Streptomyces clavuligerus: one gene and its partner. The protein of the gene in region 2 interacts with the protein of the main gene of each other region in a pairwise test. Links are inferred from orthologs where the notes say so. Each region holds a gene or a part of one and is shown on either strand. Other genes may lie near its edges.

Region 1 (7,262 bases), 1.3 Mb from region 2 along the record:
AGTAGTAGGGGTCGCCCTGGTTCAGCTCGGTGCGGTTGCGGGTCGCCGACCAGACGAGCAGGGCGCCGATGCCGGAGAGGGCGAGCGCGCAGAGCAGCAGGGGCCAGTCGAGTCGGCGTACGACGGAGTCGCGGGCGGAGAGCCGCTGCCAGACGCCGCCGCGCCGCGGCCCGTATCCGGAGACGGAGAAGCCGCTGGTGTGTCCGGCCATGGGGTTCAGTCCCTCCCCACGGGCGGGCCCGCGAGCTGATTCCTCTGGGTGGTCCCCGGCTGCCGTCGGGTGTCCGGCGGGGTGGTGCGGGGCGGTGCGGTGGCGGGCGGTCTCACCGCGGGCGGGCTCACGACGGGCGGACTCGCGCCGGGCCGGGTGGTGCCCGGCCGGGTGGTGCCCGCGGGCTGTCCGTCCTCGCCCTCCGCCGGGGGTTTGGGCGGCTGGTAGGGGCGGACCTCGGGCGCGTCGATCGAGCCGTCGGGCTGGATCTTCGGCAGGGTCTTCTGCGGCACGGGCAGCAGCGCCCGGCCGAGGTCCTGGTTCCCCTTCTCGTCCAGCCCGTAGAGGGCCTCGTAGATCTTGCGCACGGCCGGTCCGGAGGCGCCCGATCCGGTGCCGCCCTGGGAGATCGTCATCACGATCGTGTAGTCCCGGGTGTAGGTGGCGAACCAGGACGTCGTCTGCTTGCCGTAGACCTCGGCGGTGCCGGTCTTGGCGTGCATGGGGATGCGGTCGTGCGGCCAGCCGCCGAAGCGCCAGGCCGCGGAGCCGACGGTGGCGACCCCGGCGAGCGCCTTGTCGATCTTCTTGGCGGTGGCGGGGTCCATGGGGAGCCTGCCGTGCGGCCGGGGCTTGATCTCCTCGACCGTCCTGCCGTCGGCGCTGACGACGGCCTTGCCCACGGTGGGGTCGTGGAGGGTGCCGCCGTTGGAGATCGCGGCGTAGATGGTGGCCATCTGCACCGGGGTGACGAGGATGTCGCCCTGCCCGATGGAGTAGTTGACGGCGTCACCGGCGCGCATACGGTTGCCTTCGAGGCAGTTCTCGTACGCGATCTGCTCCACGTAGTCGCCGCCCTTCTTCCCCTCCCGGCACCAGCTCTCCTTCATCTGCTCCCAGTAGCTCTGCTTCCACTGGCGGTCGGGGACCCGGCCGCGGATCTCGTTGGGGAGGTCGATGCCGGTCCGCTCGCCCAGGCCGAACTGGTGGGCGGTCCGGTAGAACCAGTCCCCCGGGTTCTTCTTCGGCTTGATGCCGCCGTCCTTCAGCCACTCCCGGTGGGCGAGCCCGTAGTAGACGGTGTCGCAGGAGACCTCAAGGGCCCGGCCGAGGCTGATGCTGCCGTAGCCGCGGGACTCGAAGTTCTTGAACTCCCGGCCGCCGAAGGAGAGGGAGGAGGGGCAGGGGTAGTTGCCGTCGAAGGGGTAGCCCGCGTTGACGGCGGCCGTCGACGAGACCACCTTGAAGATCGAGCCGGGCGCCGCGCCGCTCTGGATGGCCCGGTTGATCAGCGGGTAGTTGGACTTCTTGTCGGTGAGCCGCTGGTAGTCCCCGCCGGAGATGCCGCCGACCCAGACATTGGGGTCGTACGTGGGCAGCGAGGCCATCGCGACCACCCGGCCGGTACGGCTCTCCAGCACCACGACGGCCCCCGCGTCGGCCTTGTAGTTCACCCCGGTGACGTTCTTGTCGATCTCCTTGCGGGCCGCCTTCATCGCCGCGTCCAGCTCGTACTCGGCGACGGCCTGCACCCGGGCGTCGATGGAGGTGACGAGATGGGCCCCGGCCACCGCCTGGTCGTGCTCGGCCTCGCCGATGACCCGGCCGAGGTTGTCCACCTCGTAACGGGTGATCCCGGCCTTGCCGCGGAGCGCCTTGTCGTAGGTGCGCTCCAGACCGGAGCGGCCGACCTGGTCGGAGCGGAGGAAGGGCGACTCGGTCTCCTTCGCCTCCTCGATCTCCAGATCGGTGACGGGGGAGAGATAGCCGAGCACCTGCGCGGTCCTGGCCTTGCCGGGGGCGGTGTAGCGGCGGACGGCCGCCGGTTCGGCGGTGATGCCGGGGAAGTCCTCGGCCCGCTCGCGGATCTGGAGGGCCTGCTGGGTGGTGGCGTCGTCGGTGACGGGGATCGGCTGGTACGGGGAGCCGTTCCAGCAGGGCTTGGGGGTCTTGGCGTCGCAGAGCCGGACCTTGTCCCGTACCTCCTGGGCCTTCATCCCGAGGACGTCGGCGAGCCGCCCGAGCACCACCCGGCCGCCGTCGCCCATCTTCATCAGCCGGGTGCGGGAGGCGGAGACGACGAGCCGGGTCTCGTTGTCGGCGAGGGCCACGCCCCGGGCGTCGAGGATGGAGCCGCGCACGGCGGGCTGCACCACCCGCTGGACGCCGTTGTTCTTGGCCTGGTCGGAGTAGTCGTCGCCGTTGCGGACCTGGAGGTACCAGAGGCGTCCGCCGAGGGTGAGGAAGAGGGAGAAGATCAGTACCTGGAGGACGACAAGCCGGATCTGGACCCGTGGGGTGCGTCCGGTCTCCGGGATGGCGCTCACAGTCGCTTGGCTCCCCTGAGGCGTCCGGCGCGGGAGACCCGGCCGCGGGCGGACCTCATCCGCATACCGCCGCGCTGGCTGCCGATGCGCAGCCCGGTGCCGGAGGCGAGCCAGCCGGAGGAGACGTCGCCGGACGCGCCGCGGTCCTCGGTGAGCGGATCGCTGTCGGCCCGCCGGGCCAGCGCCATGATGAGGGGAACGGTGAAGGGCGCGAGCAGCAGGTCGTAGATGACGGCGGTGAGGAGCAGCGAGCCGACGCCGCCGGGGGCGGTGTCCCCGACCAGGGTCCCGACCAGCGCGTACAGCAGGGTGGAGCCGATGGCCGCCGCGACGACCACCAGCATGGGGACGGTGGCGGACTTCAGCCGTCCGCTCTCGGGGCGGGCGAGACCGGCGAGATAGCCGATGACGCAGAGGACCAGGGCGTAGCGGCCCACCGCGTGGTCGGCGGGGGGCGCGAGGTCGGAGAGGAGTCCCGCGCCGAAGCCGACGAGGGCGCCGGTGACATGGCCGTAGACGAGCGCCAGCCCGAGGACGGTGAGCAGCACCAGATCGGGGACGGCTCCGGGGAGCTGGAGGCGGGCGAGGACGGAGACCTGGAGGACGAGCGCGACCACGGCGAGGGTGGCGGAGAGAAGCATCCGGTTGAAGCGCATGGCGGCTCAGCTCCTAGTGCTGCTGCTGGGTGTTCTGGTCGTCGCTCCGGGGGGACGCGCTGCCCCGCGGGTCCGGGGAGAGGCGGGGCGCCGGGGAGTCCAGTGGGCGGCGGTCGCCCTGGACATCGGTGCCGTCGGTGCCGTCGGTGCTATCGGTGCCGTCGGTCTCCGTGGCTCCGTCGGTCCCGTCCGTGCCCTCGGCCCCGTCGGGCCCGCCGGTCGCGCCCGGGGTGACGGTCACCGTGACCGTCGGCGCGGGCCGGGGCTTCTCGGGCTTCGGCGGCAGTACGACGTCCCGGGGGTCGGTCCGCGGCGCCTGCACCACCACACCGACGACGTCGAGTTTGCTGAAACCGGCGTACGGCTCCACGTAGATGGTCCGGGTCAGATCGCCGCGGGAGGGGTCGACCCGGACGACCTCGCCGATCGGGACGCCGGGGACGAAGGGCCGGTCGGCCTGGGAGCCGAAGGTGACGAGCCGGTCGCCCTTCTTCACCTTGTGCTTGCCGTTGAGGAGCTGCACGGAGAGCGGGCGGTCGCCCTGGCCGTTGGCGAAGCCCAGCTCGTCGCTCTTCTCCAGCCGGGTGCCGACGGCGAAGTCGGGGTCGATGGCGAGCAGCACGGTCGCGGTGTGCGGGCCGACGGTGGTGATCCGGCCGACCAGTCCGTCCCCGTTGAGCACGGTCATGTCCCGCTTGACGCCGTCGCGGGAGCCGATGTCGATGGTGACGGTCCAGGAGAAGCCCTGGGCCGCTCCTATGGCGACGACCTCGGCCGCCTTGATGCCGTACTGGCCGGCCCCCGCGGTCCGCAGGATGCGGTCCAGCTCGCGGGCGCGGCTGCGGTTGCGGTCGTCGCTGCCGAGTCTGGTCCGCAGCTCGGCGTTCTCCCGTTCCAGGGTGCGGACACGGTCGTGGCGCTCGCCCGAGTCGCGGACGGCGGCGATGGCGTTGCCGACCGGGTCGACGGCCGTGGCGACCCCGTTCTGCACCGGTCCGAAGACCGTGGCGGCGGCCTGCCGGGCGCCGTCGAGCGGTGAGTCCTGTCCGCCGCGGATGTCCACCGTGATCAGTGCGAACGCGATGGCGATCAGCAGCACCAGGAGCAGACGGCTCTCTCGTGTGTCCCTCACGTGCGGCGGCCGTGCCTTCCTCGTAGGAATGGAGATGTCTGTATATCAACGATCAGCTGCATGGACCGGCAGGCACCCATACAGGGGCTCCCCCCGGGACCCGAAGGGACCCAGGGGGACGGATCGCGCCCCCCGCTCTCGACCGGCCGCGGCGCCGTCAGCGGCGCGGCTGGGCGTCCAGCACCTGCTGGAGCGCCTCGAACTCCTCCACGCACTTGCCCGAGCCGAGGGCCACCGAGTCCAGCGGGTCCTCGGCGATATGGATCGGCATTCCGGTCTCCCGGCGCAGCCGCTCGTCCAGCCCGCGCAGCAGCGCGCCGCCGCCGGTGAGGACGATGCCCCGGTCCATCACATCGCCGGACAGCTCCGGCGGGCACTTGTCGAGGGTGGTCTTGACGGCGTCGACGATCGAATTGACGGGCTCCTCGATGGCCTTGCGGACCTCGGCCGCCGAGATGACCACGGTCTTGGGCAGTCCGGAGACCAGGTCACGGCCGCGGATCTCGGTGTGCTCGTCCTGGTCCAGGTCATAGGCCGAACCAATGGTGATCTTGATTTGCTCGGCGGTCCGCTCGCCGAGAAGAAGGGAGTACTCCTTCTTGATGTGCTGGATGATGGCGTTGTCCAGCTCGTCCCCGGCGACCCGGATGGACTGCGCGGTGACGATCCCGCCGAGCGAGATCACGGCGACCTCGGTGGTGCCGCCGCCGATGTCCACGACCATGTTGCCGGTGGCCTCGTGGACGGGGAGACCGGAGCCGATCGCCGCGGCCATCGGCTCCTCGATGATGTGCACCTGACGGGCTCCGGCCTGGGTCGACGCCTCGATGACCGCGCGGCGCTCCACTCCGGTGATCCCCGAGGGCACACAGACGACGACCCGCGGCCGGGCCAGATAGCGCCGCTTGTGGATCTTGAGGATGAAGTAGCGCAGCATCCGCTCGGTGATCTCGAAGTCGGCGATGACGCCGTCCTTCAGGGGCCGGACGGCCACGATGTTGCCCGGGGTCCGGCCGATCATCTTCTTCGCCTCGGAGCCGACGGCCAGGATGCCGCCGGTGTTGGTGTTGATGGCGACGACGGACGGCTCGTTGAGAACGATCCCGCGGCCCCTGACGTACACCAGCGTGTTGGCGGTCCCGAGGTCGACAGCCATATCACGGCCGATGAACGACATGTTGTTCCCCATGAGGATGCGTCTGGCCTTCCCAAATCGAGCGTTGACGGCTTTTCAGGATGGCGAGGTGGGTGCTCTGGCGTGAGGGTTCCATCGTAATGCCGCTTCCCTGCGCACGGCGCGGTGGTCCACCTCTGTACAGGTGACGAAGTGTTGCGTCGATCCGTTCCCGCATTGCGTTCGCATATACCGAAGGGCGACCGAATTCCTTCGGTCGCCCCAGGTCAAGAGCGCTGTTTGGCTGAGGGAAGGTCAGGAGAGTCCCGGAAAGAAAATCTTCAGTTCCCGAATGGCGGACTCCTCCGAGTCCGAGGCGTGGATCAGGTTCTCCCGGACGATGGTGCCGAAGTCGCCACGGACGGAGCCGGGGGCGGCGGCGATGGGGTCGGTCGGCCCGGCGAGCTGCCGGACGCCCTCGATGACCCGCTCGCCCTCGACGACCAGCGCGACCACCGGGCCGGAGGACATGAAGGCCATCAGCGGCTCGTAGAAGGGCTTGCCCCGGTGCTCCCCGTAGTGCTGCTCCAGGGTCTCAAGACCGAGAGTCCGCAGCTCCAGAGCGGCGATGGTCCAGCCGGCCTTGGCCTCGATGCGGCCGATGATCTCGCCGATCAGCCCGCGCCGGACGGCGTCGGGCTTGAGCAGGACGAGGGTGCGCTGGGTCATGTGGCAGCTCCTTGCAGACATACGTGTGCGGTGAGCCGAGGCTACAGGGGGCCGTCACAGGGGCAGGCGCGGCCCCCGTTCCGGTACGGACCTCTCCGGTACGGACTCGTTCCGGGAGGGACCTCGCCGGGAGGGAGTCGTTCCGGTGGGGCCCGTTCCGCCACCCGGTGCGCCCGCCACCCGGATGCGGGTACGCGCGCACCCGTGTACGAGGGGACGGCGCCCCTATCCCGCTGCCTGCTCCGCGCCCTGATCGGCGGCCTGCTGCTCCGCCCAGCGGGCCTTCGCCGCGTCGATCTTGCCGCCGTAGTGGACGGAGGCCCACCACAGACCGGCGAAGCAGGCGCCGAGGAAGAACATCACCGGGACCACGAAACCGCTCAGGACCAGGCCGATCTGGAGCACCCAGCCGAGCTGGACCCCGCCCGGCCGGGAGAGCGTCCCGCACAGCAGGACCGACAGGACCATGGCGACCCCGCAGACCGTCCAGACCGTGCCCATGGTCAGGTCCGGGTCCTTCATCGCGACCAGACCGGCGAAGCCGATCACGAAGAACTCACCGATCAGCGTGGAGGCGCAGAGCGTGCGCATATCCGTCCTCAGCCCTTCCCCAGCAGCAGCCGGGCCTCGCCGACCGTGATCACCGACCCGGTCACCAGCACCCCGGCACCCGCGTACTCGGCCTCCTCCTCGGCGAGCGTGACCGCCGCCTCCAGGGCCTCGTCCAGCCGGGGTTCGACCACCACCCGCTCCTCGCCGAAGACCTCCACGGCCAGCGCCGCCAGCGCGTCCACGTCCAGGGAGCGCTCGCTGGAGTTCCGGGTGACGACGATCTCCGCGAGGATCGGCTCGAACGCTTCGAGCAGCCCCCGGACATCCTTGTCGCCGCTGGCGGCGACGACGCCGATCAGCCGGGAGAAGTCGAACGCCTCGGTGACCGCCTCGGCGGCGGCCCGGGCGCCCGCCGGGTTGTGGGCCGCGTCCAGCACCACGGTGGGGCTGCAGCGGACCACCTCCAGACGGCCCGGGGAGGAGACCGACGCGAACGCGGTACGGACGACCTCCACGTCCAGCGTGCGGGCGTGCTGGGCGC
Region 2 (7,308 bases):
CTTCCCCGACATGGGCCGACGGCTGGTGCGGGACGGGGCGGACCTTCTGGTCGTGCAGTCCGCGACCTCGACCTTCCAGAGCGGCTGGGCGCCCGAGCAGCACGCCTCGCTCGCCGCGCTGCGGGCCGCCGAGACCGGCCGCCCGGTGGCGCACGCCACCCTCACCGGGGTCTCCGCCGTCCATGGCGCGGACGGCGGGCGGATCGGCCCGGCGCTGTCCACGGAGACGAGCGCGGCGGCGGTGTACGAGGTCCCGCTCGTACAAGGGATGACAGCGTACGTCCGGCTCGGGAACTGGTCGGCGGGCGCCGCGCTGATCGCCCTGTCGGCGTGGGGCGCGGCGGGCGGCGGACTGCGGCTGATCCGCCGCGCGGACCGGGGGCAGGACACGGACCGGGGAGGGGGCGCGGGCCGGGCGGCCGGACACCAGCGGAGACCGGGCCGGTCAGCGGGTCGGGAACGGGACCCGGGGCAGGCAGGCGGTCGGGGACGCGGCCCGGGGGCGGCGGGTCAGGGACGGGCCGAGCGCTCCTGGATCCCGAGCACCACCCGTTCGCACAGCTCATGGGTGAGCAGGGCGTCCCGTGCGCTGAGGACCGTCCCCGCGCGCACCGCGTCCAGGAAGGAGAGCACCACCTGCTCGATGCCGCGCTGCCGGGCGACCGGGACCCAGTCGCCGCGCCTGCGGACGCTGGGCTGCCCCTTGTGGTCGACGATCTCGGCGATATCGCGCACCTCGCGCTTGGTGTCCTGGCCGGAGACCTCCAGGATCTCCTGGGTGGAACCGCTCTTGCGGTTCATCACCCCGATGGCGGTGAATCCGTCGCCGGAGAGCTGGAGCATCACATGGTGGACGAGCCCGTCGACGACCTTGGCGCGCACGTCGGTGTGGTCGACGGTGCCGGGCACCAGGAAACGCAGGGTGTCCACGACATGGATGAAGTCGTCGTAGACGAGCGTGCGCGCGTCCTCGGCGAGCCCGACGCGGTTCTTCTGCAGGAGGATCAGATCGCGCGGGTGTTCACGGCACTGGGCGTAGGCGGGCGCGTGACGGCGGTTGAAGCCCACGGTGAGCGTGGTGCCGCGCTCCTCGGCGAGGCGCACCAGCCGTTCCGCCGCGCCGAGTTCATAGGCGAGCGGCTTGTCGACGTAGGTCGCCACCCCGGCGTCCAGCAGCGCCGTCACGATCCCGGGGTGGGTCTCGGTCGGGGCGTGGACGAGCGCGGCGTCGAGCCCCTGGGCGAGCAGCGACTCCAGGGTGGTGTGCCGCCGTTCCCCGGGGACGTGGTACGCGTCGCCGACCCGGTCCAGAGTGGCGGGGGTCCGGGTCTGGAGGTGCAGTTCGACGCCGGGGATGGTGCCGAGGACGGGCAGATACGCCTTCTGCGCGATGTCTCCGAGTCCGATGCAGCCGACCTTCACCCGATGCCTCCCCGACAGCCCTGGCGCCCGTGCGGCGCCCGGTCAGCATACGGGGGCGGGTCCGGGGCAGCCCGACCCGCCCGGCTGACCTGGGGTCACCCGTGCGGGCCCTTGTGTGTCCTTCCCCTGTCCAGAGGGCCGCCGACGGTCCACAGTGGCGGCTGTGGACCGTACGACAACCACGACAAAGGCCGTGGTCTCGCTCGCCGTCTGGGTCATGGCCCAGCTCGCGCTCTCCGGCTGTGTGACCGTGGAGCCGCCGCCCTCCGGGCCGCCGCCGCGCGGCGGCCGTCCGGAGCCGACCGCCGACGCGCGGATCGTGCAGGGGCCCGCCCGGGAGGTGCTGCGGGCGGCGCCGGACGAGCCGGTCGACCCGCCTCCGCCCGACTCAGCGGCCGGGGGCACCGCCCCGCTTCCGCCGCCCCCGCCGCCCGCTCCCGTACCTGCTCCGGCGGCGGAACGGGTCCGTCCCCCGACGGCCGCCGGGGTCCGGGGCGCGCCCCGGACCCTCCCCCGTCCGGCGCCCCGGCCCCGCCGGGTCCCGGCGCCGCCGCGGGTCGTGCTCCCACCGGACGTCTGCCGTCTGGGCGAGGCCCACGGCGGCTGGCGGCGGGAGAGCGCCCAGTCCAGGGCGTGCCGCCAGGTCTACGGCAGGCTCACCGGCCGCTGACCGGGACCGGCGGCCCCGGACCGGCCGCCGCACCGCGCCCGTCAAGCGTCCGGCCCCGCGCTCCGGGGCGCACGCGAGCCCCGGGCCGAGCCCCGTGCGGGCCTGTGCGGGTCAGCACTCCTCGGCCTCGGCGAGTCTGCGTTCCAGCCGCTCCACGGCGGTGCGGACCCCGGGGCCGTGTCCCCCGTCCCCCAGGGCCGCCATCGCCTCGCGCGCCCGGTCCAGATGGATACGGGCCGCCCCGGGGCGCTGGAGCTTCAGATAGTCGGCGGCGAGATTGAGATGGAGCGCGGGGTAGAAGGCCCGGATCGCCGCCCCGGCGCCGCCCCCGTCGGCCGCCGCCAGCGCCCTGAGGTCCCAGGCCAGCTCGTCCCCCGGGTCGTCCTGGGCGTCGGCCAGATAGTGGGCCAGCGCGCAGCGGCGGAAGGCGTCGGCCGAGGCCCCGATCTCCGACCAGAGCGCGCCGAACCGGTTCCGCGCCTCCTCCCGGTCGCCCCCGTGCAGCAGGATGACCGCCTGCCCGATCCGGGTCATCACGGCGTCGTCCGACGCCTCCTGCTCCCTCATGCGGCCTCCCGCGTCCGTACCGCGCACGGCGACGACGATCCGCGAGGCTCTCCGCGCCCCGCGGGGGCGGAGGGTCCACGCGAAACGACGCTAAGCCACCCGGAGCGAACCCGCACAGGATCGACCCCGCCCGGGGCCCGTACCGGTGGGCCTCCGTCCCGCACGGGAGGGCGCCACCGGCCCGCCGGGGAGCGGCCCAGGGGGAGCCTGGGCCGCGGCGGGGGCCGTCCTCAGGAGGCCGACGGACCGAGGTCCGGGATGCGCCAGTCGATGGGCTCGTGCCCCTGCGCGGCCACCGCCTCGTTGATCTGGGTGAAGGGGTGGGAGCCGAAGAACTTCTTCGCCGACAGCGGCGAGGGGTGCGCCCCCTTGACCACCACATGGCGGGTCTCGTCGATCAGCGGCAGCTTCTTCTGCGCGTAATTGCCCCAGAGGACGAAGACCGCCGGGTCGGGCCGCTCGGCCACCGCCCTGATCACCGCGTCGGTCACCTTCTCCCAGCCCTTGCCCTTGTGGGAATTGGCCTCGCCCGCCCGCACGGTCAGCACCGCGTTGAGCAGCAGGACGCCCTGCTGGGCCCAGGGCATCAGATAGCCGTTGTCCGGGATGGGCAGGCCCAGCTCGGTGTGCATCTCCTTGTAGATGTTCCGCAGGGACGGCGGAATCCTGACGCCCGGCCGCACGGAGAAGCAGAGCCCGTGCCCCTGGCCCTCGCCGTGGTAGGGGTCCTGCCCCAGGATGAGCACCTTGACCTTGTCGTACGGGGTGGCCTCCAGGGCGGCGAAGACCTCTTCGCGCGGCGGATAGACCGCCCCCTTCGTCCGCTCCTCCGCCACGAACTCGGTCAGCTCCTTGAACCAGGGCTGGGCCAGTTCATCGCCGAGGACGCCACGCCAGGACTCGGGCAGCAGGTCGGTGTCGGTCACGTCAAGAACCTCCGGAACGCTTTCAGTTGCTGATCACAGAACCTACCGGGAGCCACTGACAACGGGCTCCCCGAGGCCGGACCAACCCCGCGCGAACGGCGTCCGGCGGCGCCGCCGACCACCGGCTGCCGGCTACCAGCTCGCCTTGCGGTACAGCTCCCACAGCTGCATGACGGTCTGCGGGTCGAGGGCCCGCTCACCGCCGCCGATCTCCTCGCTCACCGCGAGATACAGCTTGCCCTGCCACAGCGGCAGCAGCCGTACGTCCTTCGCGATGATCTCCTGCGCCCGTTCGAAGTCCTTGGTCACCGCTCCCCGGTCGGTCTCCCGCCGGGACGCGGGCAGCAGCTCGTCCGTGATCTCGGTGCTCTCGTACGGAGTGGCGAGCACATTGTTCTCGCCGACGAACGGGGCGATGAAGTTGTCCGGGTCGGGGAAGTCGGGGAACCAGCCCCGGCCGAAGACCGGGTAGCGGGCGGAGGTGTAGCCGCGTTTGAACTCCTGCTCCGGCCTGCCCTGAACGGTGACCCGGAACAGTCCGGACGCTTCGAGCTGCCGCTTCAGCTCGGCGAACTCCGCGCGGGTCGCCGAGCCGTAGCGGTCCGTCGTGAACCACAGCTCCAGCTCGACCGGCGCGGTGATGCCCGCGTCCCGCAGGATCTCGCGCGCCTTGGCGGTGTCCGGCTCGCCGTAGCGGTCGAAGAAGACGGTGCTGTGCCCGGCGATCCCCTTGGGAACCATCGAGTACAGCGGCTCCGCGGTGCCGTGGTAGACCTTCGAGACCAGCGCGCCCCGGTCGACGAGCTGGGCGACGGCCCGCCGCACGGCGAGCTTGCCCGCCTGGGGGTCCTTCGCGTTGAAGACGAGGTAGCGGATGTCCGCGCCGACCGTCTCCACGAGCCGCAGCCGGCTGTCCCGCGTCCCCTGCTGCTGGAGGTCCACGACGTCCTGCGCGCCCAGTCCCCGGTAGGTGAGGTCGACGCGCTCGTCCTCCAGCGCCTTCACCATGGAGTCGGAGTCCCGGTAGTAACGGATGGTCACGGCATCGTTTCTGCGCTCGGCGAAGCCCCGGTAGTTCTTGTTCCGTTTCAGCTCCGCCCGCTCCCCCGCGGCGTACGCCTCCAGGACATAGGGCCCCGAGCCGGTCAGCCGGCCGTCCCGGCGCGGCCGGTCGGCGGGGTACTCGCCGGGCGGTACGAGGGAGGTCGCCGGGGTCGCGAGGATGAAGGGGAAGGTGGCGTCCGCGGACTTCAGCCGGAACCGGACCGTCCGCTCTCCGGTCACCTCGATGCGGTCGAGCGAGTTCAGCAGGCCGCGGGGACCGCCCCGTCTGTCGATGGTCACGATGCGGTCGATGGAGTGCTTGACCGCCGCGGCGTCGAGTTTCTCCCCGTTGGAGAACTCCAGGCCCTCCCGCAGCTCACAGCTGTAGACGCGATGGCCCGCGTCCACGAAACCGCAGCTCTTCGCGGCGTCGGGCTGTGGACTTGTGCTCCCTGTGGGCAGGCTGAGCAGGGTCTGGAACACATTGCGGTACAGCTCCCAGGAACCGTCCCAGGCTTCGGCCGGATCGAGCGTGGTGGGCTCGCTCGTGGTGCCGACAGTGATCCTCTTCTTCCCGCCCGACGCTTCGTCGGTGAGCAGCCCGCACCCGGCCAGCAGGGTTATGGACGCCAGGGCGGCAGAGGCCCGGAGACAGGTTCGATGGAACACGTGGACGCTCCTCGTTCGGCCATGAGGGGGCCGACCCTACCGCAGCGCCCCACCGGATCAACTGGCAAGCCCGGCAGGGCCTTTGCGTCCTCGTTCCACACCTCCCGGCCACCGGACCGGCGCCCGGGAACCATGACCGATGCCCGTGGAACACCGTCCGATATCCGGGAACGGCCGCGCCGGAACGGGGTGCCGTCCACCACTCCCGCGCGGGCCTCGTCCGTCCTGTCAGTGGACCCCGGCGCCGAGGAAGAGGCCGCCGTCGACCACCAGGGTCTGCCCGGTGATCCAGTCCGCCTGGTCGGAGGTGAGGAAGGCGGCGGCACCGCCGATGTCCTCGGGCACCCCGAGCCGCCCCAGGGGATACCCGGAGGCCGCTTCCTCCTCCCTGCCCTCCCACAGCGCCTGGGCGAACCGGGTCTTCACCACCGCGGGCGCGATCGCGTTGACCCGTACCCCCGGCGCGAACTCATGGGCGAGCTGGAGCGTCAGATTCACCATCGCCGCCTTGCTCATGCCGTAGGCGCCGATGAACGGGGACGGGGCCAGGCCCGCCACGGAGGCGATGTTCACGATCGCCCCGCCGTGCTCCCGCTGCCAGGCCCGGTAGGTCTGCTGGGCGAAGCCGAGCGCCGAGATCACATTGGTCTCGAACACCTTGCGCACGACCTGGAGGTCCAGCTCCGCCATGGACCCGTACACCGGGTTGGTCCCGGCGTTGTTCACCAGGAAGTCGACCCGCCCGAAGGTCTCCATGGCGCGTTCCACGGCTTCCGCCTGATGGGCCTCGTCGTGCGCCTTGCCCGCGACGAAGATCGCCCGGTCCGGGCCGAGTTCGGCCACGGCCTCCTTGAGCGCGTCCTCGCCCCGCCCGGTGACGCAGACCCGGTCGCCCCGGGCGACCAGCGCCCGCGCGACCCCGAAACCGATGCCCCGGCTCGCGCCCGTGATCAGCGCGACCTTTCCGCTCTCGGGTACCTCAGCGGCCATCTCCGCCGCTCCTTTCCGCTGTCGGCTCTCGTCCCCGCTTGTCCGCTGCGTGCTGCGCAGGGATCAGTTCAGCGGTCCGCCCGCCACGTACAGGACCTGTCCGGAGACAAAGCCCGTGTCGTCGCCGGTGAAGAACGCGATGGCCCCGGCGATGTCCTCGGGGCGGCCGACGCGCTGCACCGGGATCTGGGTGGCCGCGACCGCCTGGAACTCCTCGAAGTCCATGCCGACGCGCTGCGCCGTCTGCGCCGTCATGTCGGTGACGATGAAGCCGGGGGCGACGGCGTTGGCCGTGATGCCGAACTTGCCCAGCTCCTTGGCGAGGGTCTTGGTGAAGCCCTGGAGCCCCGCCTTGACGGCCGCGTAGTTGGCCTGTCCGCGGTTGCCGAGGGCGGAGGACGAGGAGAGCGAGACGATCCGGCCGAAACCGGCGTCGACCATGTACTTCTGGCAGGCCCGCGTCATCAGGAAGGCGCCCTTGAGATGCACGTTCATCACGGTGTCCCAGTCGGACTCGCTCATCTTGAAGAGCAGGTTGTCGCGGAGCACACCCGCGTTGTTGACCAGGACGACCGGCGGGCCGAGTTCGGCGGCGACCCGGGTGACGGCGGCCTCCACCTGGTTACTGTCGGAGACGTCGCAGCCGACCGCGAGCGCGGTGCCGCCCGCCGCGGTGATCTTCTCGACCGTCTCCCCGCAGGCCGCCTCATCGAGGTCGAGTACGGCCACGGCGCGGCCGTCGGCGGCCAGCCGTACGGCGGTCGCGGCGCCGATCCCCCGCGCCGCTCCGGTCACGACGGCGACACGCTGCTCGGTGGTGGACATGCTTCTCTTCTCCTCGCCCATGAGTGGCCCGATACCCCGGAAGGCCCCGGGGCGCCGGTGGGTGCCCCGGGGTACGGCCCTGTGCCCGGATCACCGCCCGCCCCGGCGGAACCGGTCGGGCGGGCGATGTGCACGGACGAGTGAGCGACCGCTTAGTACCTTCGGCAGACGAGACGCTAGAAGCCCCCGCAGCCG

The links.
Region 1: the proteins of ung (region 2) and ndk interact in binary tests that used the Escherichia coli proteins (3 or more experiments, as listed by UniProt). The link is inferred for Streptomyces clavuligerus from one-to-one orthologs.

Annotation. Positions count from the first base shown.
Region 1 is NZ_CP027858.1:4,649,488-4,656,749, reverse strand. What follows is about bases 4,463-7,262. They hold ndk (nucleoside-diphosphate kinase), read right to left. Parts: upstream 6,170-7,262; coding sequence 5,756-6,169; downstream 4,463-5,755. Other genes in these bases: folC (bifunctional tetrahydrofolate synthase/dihydrofolate synthase), read right to left, coding at 6,769-7,262; CRV15_RS19560 (DUF4233 domain-containing protein), read right to left, coding at 6,395-6,760; CRV15_RS19570 (rod shape-determining protein), read right to left, coding at 4,484-5,503. In the rest of the region: rod shape-determining protein RodA, read right to left, coding at 1-211; mrdA (penicillin-binding protein 2), read right to left, coding at 217-2,538; rod shape-determining protein MreD, read right to left, coding at 2,535-3,194; rod shape-determining protein MreC, read right to left, coding at 3,208-4,326. UniProt on the Escherichia coli protein: Major role in the synthesis of nucleoside triphosphates other than ATP. The ATP gamma phosphate is transferred to the NDP beta phosphate via a ping-pong mechanism, using a phosphorylated active-site intermediate.
Region 2 is NZ_CP027858.1:5,975,801-5,983,108, reverse strand. What follows is about bases 1,738-4,583. They hold ung (uracil-DNA glycosylase), read right to left. Parts: upstream 3,586-4,583; coding sequence 2,890-3,585; downstream 1,738-2,889. Other genes in these bases: CRV15_RS25290 (ABC transporter substrate-binding protein), read right to left, coding at 3,718-4,583; CRV15_RS25300 (hypothetical protein), read right to left, coding at 2,204-2,659; CRV15_RS25305 (hypothetical protein), read left to right, coding at 1,738-2,092. Outside these bases: CRV15_RS37735 (Gfo/Idh/MocA family protein), read right to left, coding at 511-1,422; more of CRV15_RS25305, read left to right, coding at 1,586-1,737; more of CRV15_RS25290, read right to left, coding at 4,584-5,298; CRV15_RS25280 (SDR family oxidoreductase), read right to left, coding at 5,527-6,288; 3-oxoacyl-ACP reductase FabG, read right to left, coding at 6,352-7,113. UniProt on the Escherichia coli protein: Excises uracil residues from the DNA which can arise as a result of misincorporation of dUMP residues by DNA polymerase or due to deamination of cytosine.